2 linked regions of the Hahella sp. HNIBRBA332 genome follow. The protein of the gene in region 1 interacts with the protein of each later gene in a pairwise test. Links are inferred from orthologs where the notes say so. Each region holds a gene or a part of one and is shown in the gene's direction. Other genes may lie near its edges.

Region 1 (2,925 bases):
CTGTCGCTGCTGCCATATTGCCGCAGTTAGCCCAGGCGTACGCCGATAAAGGCGTTGAATTGCGCGGGTGCGAGCGGACCCGGGAAATCCTGCCGCAGGCGCTGAGCGCAGTAGAGACGGACTGGTCCGAGGAATACCTGGCGCCGATTCTGGCGATCAAAGTCGTTGAAGATCTGGACGACGCGATTGCTCATATCAATCACTATGGCTCGCATCATACTGACTCGATTGTGACAGAGAGCTACAGCAAAGGCCGTCGTTTTCTGACGGAAGTGGACTCCAGCTCGGTGATGATCAACGCTTCCACACGATTCGCTGACGGCTTTGAATACGGCTTGGGCGCGGAAATCGGCATTTCCACCGATAAAATTCACGCGCGCGGTCCTGTCGGGTTGGAAGGTCTGACCTCACAAAAATACGTGGTGCTCGGAGATGGCCAAATTCGGCAGTAACGGGCGCGAGGAAAGATTTCCTACCTGATCATGCAGGAACATTCTCCTATAGTGCTGCTCGGCGGCACTTTCGATCCCATACACTTCGGTCACTTGCGTACGGCGCTGGAATTGCAGCAGCACTTCGGCGAGACGGCTGAAGTGCGCCTGATTCCCTGTGGCGATCCGCGTCACCGCGCCGCACCCAAAGCGTCCGGGGAACATCGCCTGGCGATGCTGCGGCTGGCGCTGGAAGGAGAGCCGAGCTTGCGCATTGACGAAATTGAAGTGCGCAGAACCGGCGCCAGCTACACGGTGGATACACTGTTGGAGCTGCGTCAGGAAGTGGGAAATCTACGGCCTTTGATATTCGTTATGGGAACGGATGCCTTCGAATCGTTGCCAAAATGGCGAAGATGGCTGGAAATTATTCAATTAGCCCATATAATGGTGGTTAACAGACCGGGTTGGTCATTTTGTGAGCAAGGTGAGTTGGGAGAATTTTTGCGTCAGCACTCCGCAGAGAGCAATAACGACCTGATACGCCAGCCTGCCGGAAAGGTTGGGTTCATTACGCTTACCCAAATGGGAATCTCCAGTTCCAAGGTGCGTGAGCTGATCGGCTTGCGCCTATCCCCCCGTTTCTTACTACCGGATTCGGTGTGGCGATATATTCGCCAGCATCGTCTGTATGGCGCTGTGAATGCCTAGGGCGCTTTCCTTTAATCTTAGCAACGCGACAGTTATCGGAAACCGCTTGCGGGCGGTGGGCGCCGCATTATTTAAATATTCTTTAACCCCCCCTCTATGAGGCGTTATGGAGACTGAAAATCTGAAAGAGTTAGTCATTAAGGCACTGGAAGATATCAAAGCAAAAGATATTTCCGTGCTGGATGTAAAAGACCGCACTAGCGTAACGGACTACATGGTCATCGCCAGCGGAACTTCGAATCGTCACGTTAAGTCCATCGCGGATAACGTCATTGCTGAAGTCAAAGCCAACGGCGGTCGTCCGCTGGGCTCTGAAGGCGGCTCGGCGTCGGATTGGATCCTGGTGGACCTGGGCGATATCGTTGTTCATGTCATGCTGCCGTCGGCCCGGGAGTTTTATGACCTGGAGCGCTTCTGGCGCGATTCGCCTGTGGCGGAATCCATGTCGCATCACATGTAATTCCGGCAATAAAGTATTTATTGACGATTAAAGAATTACAGTGCGGATAAAGCTAATCGCAGTGGGCGGTAAAATGCCTGGCTGGGTTGAGCAGGGTTATAACGAGTACGTTAAACGTATGCCTCGTGACATGCCCTTGCAGCTCTTCGAAATCCCCATGCCCAGGCGCCAAAAAAACACGGACCCGCAAAAGCTCAAGATCCAGGAAGGAGAGAGCATCCTGCAATCGCTGGGTTCCGGCGATCATGTCGTCGCATTGGAAGTCGAAGGCAAGCCATGGTCCACCCCTCAATTGTCTCAACAAATGGAGCGCTGGCGTATGTCCGGTCAGGATGTCGCTTTGCTAGTGGGGGGACCGGACGGGCTGAGCGATGCGTGTCGAGCGAGAGCGAATCAACAATGGTCGCTGTCGCCGCTGACCTTGCCGCATCCGCTGGTTCGAGTGCTGCTCGCAGAGCAGCTTTACCGGGCCTGGACCATATTGCAAGGGCATCCATACCACCGGGAGTGATCGTCATAGCGACGTCAGACCTGATCAAGGCGGGGGTGATCAAGCGGGCGGGCCGTATCGACGGCCCTGACCCTGATTGGGCTTTAACCCCGAACTAAGGAGATTCCTGGCCTCACCTCGAAAAATGAGAATAAGAGGGTAAGTATGGGAAAAATGGAAAGATAGTAAGTACCGTCCTCGGATAGATAGGACTAAGATAATAGCGCCTGCGTCCGCGATCAGAATAATATCTACCGGCGGAGCCTGACATAACCAGCAACTGACGGTATTGACCACATAGAGCCATGGCTTCCCGAGAGCTGAAAGACCACTTCCGCGAGCAACGCATTTTTTTCCAACGTGCCATCTGGGCTGCTCTGGGAGTGATCGCCCTGAGTCTTGCGCTGTTCGCCCGCTATTACTACCTGCAAATCAGCCAGCACGAAGTCTATAAGACCCTTTCTGACCGTAACCGCATGCAATTGCAGTCCATCACGCCCACTCGCGGTTTGATCTATGACCGCAATGGTGTTTTGCTGGCGGATAATCAGCCCACATTTTCCCTCACATTGGTGAAAGAACGGATAAAAGATCTGGACGCTACAATTGGGGAGTTACAGGACCTCCTTGAGATTACGGAAGATGATGTTGAGTCGTTCCGCAAGCGTATGGGGCAGCGCAGGCGTCCGTATGAGTCAGTGACGCTGAAGTCGCGGCTGACGGAGGAGGAGATCGCTCGCATCGCCGTGAACCGACACCGACTTGCGGGTGTTGAAGTCGAGGCGGAGTTGATCCGCTATTATCCGTTGAGCGACACGCTGGCCCACGTTCTG
Region 2 (2,999 bases), 4.8 Mb from region 1 along the record:
TCCCGGACTGCGGACTGGACGCAACCGGTCGGCGGGTGTTTGATTATGGTCCCCGACAGTTCCATTTCGTGCTGGGCTCCGACTTAAAGCCGAAACTCAAAGACGACAGTGGCAAGCTTCGCGACAATCCGCCCAAACCTTCCGCTAAGGATGACGCGGAACTGGCCAACGCGTCCCTGCAGGAATGGAAGCTGGTCAAGAAGCAAATTCGCGATATGGCGAAGATTCAGGCGGAGCGGCTGGAGCTGGCCATGGTTGTAGGACGTCGCTGGCAGGTTGAGGACTTCAACAGTCTGATCGCCCGTCACCCATTAATGACGCACCTGGCGAGATTGCTGCTTTGGGGCGGTTATCAAAAGGGTCAGTTAGCGGGGACGTTCCGTTTAACGGACGAACAGGATTTTGCTGACGTCAATGACGACCCGATGGCGTTGGACGCATTTGATGAAGTCGGACTCGTCCACCCCCTGCATCTGTCGGAAGAAGATAAAAACGCCTGGGGCGAGATGTTCAGCGACTACGAACTCCTGCCTCCATTTCAACAGCTCAGCCGACCGGTGTTCGCCCTGAGTGAGCAGGAGTTGGAGCAGCAATCCATGTCCCGCTTTGAGAAGCTGAAGCTGCCCGCCCCCACGCTGGTTTTCGGTCTTGAGAAACAGGGTTGGGCCCGAGGCGAAGCGATGGACGCCGGCGGTTTTGACGAACACTCCAAACAGTTCGCCGCCGCCAATGTCACGGCTGTCGTCAACTACGAAGGCGTGGTCGGCATGGGGTATATCGAAGCGGATGAGACGCTGGAGACCACCGAGATTGTTTTCGTGGAAGGCATGCGACAGCCCTCAGGCTATGGCTGGGATATAAAAGATAAGATCCTGCCCCTCAAACAGGTGGATCCATTGGTGATCAGTGAAGTCATCAAAGATTTGAACCAGCTTGCAGCGAAGGCCGAACAATGAGTGATTTAGCCCTGCAGCGTCCGCCAGCGGAACAGCGCTACGCCGAAGAGCTTGCGCAGTTGGTCGCCAAGGACCGTGAAAGCGTCAAGCCTCCAGGCTGGAATCTCTCCCCTTTGGCGGTCATCGACTTTATTTTGGGCGACGCCCGCCAGAACATCAGCCCCAAATTCGTGGGGAAACGGCGCTTCATAGAGCGCTGCGTGGCCACCCTGGCGACCAACCGCGGCCTGATGTTGATCGGACCGCCGGGTTCCGCCAAAAGTTATCTGAGCGAATTGCTCGCCGCCGCGATCTCAGGGGACTCGGGATTAACCATCCAGGGGTCGGCGGGGACGACTGAGGACCAGATCAAATACACCTGGAACTACGCCTTGCTGCTGGAAAAAGGGCCCGGTCCCGAGTCCCTGGTTCCAGCGCCGGTGTATCAGGGCATGCAACAGGGCAAACTGGTTCGCTTTGAAGAAATTACCCGTTGCCCTCTGGAGATTCAGGATACCCTGTTGTCCATTCTGAGCGACCGGGTGCTGCATATTCCCGAGCTGGAGCAGAGCGCAAGCGCGGTCTACGCGCGCCAGGGCTTCAACCTGATAGCGACCGCCAACACCCTGGATAAAGGCGTCAATGAAATGAGCGCGGCGTTGAAGCGCCGCCTCAATTTTGAAACGGTGCACCCTATCGCCAGCATCGAAGAAGAAATGGAATTAGTCGCGAGAGAGACTAACGCCCTACTGCAACAAGCAGGAATCCCCATGACGCTGCCGGTCGACAAGGCCGAAGTGCTGGTGACGATTTTTCATGAGTTGCGCAACGGCAAGGTTATCGGCGGCGGCGCTCTGGAGCCGCTCAATTCCGTCATGAGTACGGCGGAGTCCGTCGCTGTGGCCTTCGCCGCCTGCGTGCAGGGATATTACTACAACGCGGGCGCCATCACCGCCGAACATCTCGTTTCGGCCCTGGGCTCCACCGCCGCCAAGGACTCCAGCGAAGACCTCAAGAAAATCAGACACTACTTTCATCATGTGGCGGGCAAGCGCAAAGGGGCCGCCTGGAGCGAATTCGCCAGCGCGAAACAGGCGTTAAGTGACCACTGATGCTCTCTGACCGTATTCATTTTTTCCCGGTTCGGCATCACAGTCCCGCCTGCGCCCTTGCGGTGTATGACTATGCGATGGCGCTGCAGCCGCAGGCTATCCTGATCGAAGGGCCCAGTGAATATAATGCGCAACTGGAAGAGCTGTTCCTCTCCCATCAATTGCCGCTGGCGATTTATACCTACGTTGCGAACGACGACCACCGGGCGGGGGCGTACCACCCTTTCTGTGAGTACAGTCCTGAGTGGCGCGCGTTACAGGCGGCGCAGCAGCTCAAGTGCGAGGCGGCGTTCATCGACCTGCCCTGGCCCGAGATCTGCGCATTGCGGCTTCACAACGCCGAGCAGGAAATCCAGGATCAGGAGCATCGCTACGCCGATGGCGAATTAAGGCGAAGCCGGTATATCCAGGCGCTATGTCAGAAGCTGAAAGTGGAAGATTTTGACGCCGCCTGGGACGAGCTGTTTGAAATCGATCCGGCGTCCCCCGACGCACTGAAGCAGAAAGTCGCCGCCTTTTGCCTGGCGATTCGCACCTTTGAAGACGAAGATCGAGAGCGCCAGGGCTTGCCGCCGGATCTGGTCAATCAGGCGCGGGAGCGCCACATGGCGGACAGAATTCGTGAAGTCGGCAAGCGCGTGTCTGGCGCGATTCTGGTGGTGACGGGGGGCTTCCACACCAGCGCGTTGTCTGAGCTGCTGACGTGCGCGGACAATTCGACTCCGCCACCGCAATCAGAAACGCCCTGGCGGGAACAAGGCGCCGCCCTCACCCCATACAGCTACGCCCGTCTGGATGCGCTGACCGGGTATCAATCCGGCATGCCCGGTCCGGAGTTCTATCATCAGGTCTGGTCAGCGCGCTCAAGCGACGGCGAATTTCAGACGCAGCCGCTGATCGACGCCATCGCCCTGAATTTGCGTCATCGCAAACTGACGTTCAGCACCGCCGA

Evidence for each region.
Region 2: the proteins of rsfS (region 1) and O5O45_RS10215 interact in binary tests that used the Escherichia coli proteins (3 or more experiments, as listed by UniProt). The link is inferred for Hahella sp. HNIBRBA332 from one-to-one orthologs.

What each region holds. Positions count from the first base shown.
Region 1 is NZ_CP132203.1:6,953,242-6,956,166, forward strand. It holds rsfS (ribosome silencing factor), read left to right. Parts: upstream 1-1,248; coding sequence 1,249-1,602; downstream 1,603-2,925. Other genes in the region: O5O45_RS30950 (glutamate-5-semialdehyde dehydrogenase), read left to right, coding at 1-452; nadD (nicotinate-nucleotide adenylyltransferase), read left to right, coding at 483-1,142; rlmH (23S rRNA (pseudouridine(1915)-N(3))-methyltransferase RlmH), read left to right, coding at 1,643-2,113; mrdA (penicillin-binding protein 2), read left to right, coding at 2,398-2,925. UniProt on the Escherichia coli protein: Functions as a ribosomal silencing factor. Interacts with ribosomal protein uL14 (rplN), blocking formation of intersubunit bridge B8.
Region 2 is NZ_CP132203.1:2,200,708-2,203,706, reverse strand. It holds O5O45_RS10215 (AAA family ATPase), read left to right. Parts: upstream 1-952; coding sequence 953-2,047; downstream 2,048-2,999. Other genes in the region: O5O45_RS10210 (DUF5682 family protein), read left to right, coding at 2,047-2,999; O5O45_RS10220 (WGR and DUF4132 domain-containing protein), read left to right, coding at 1-956.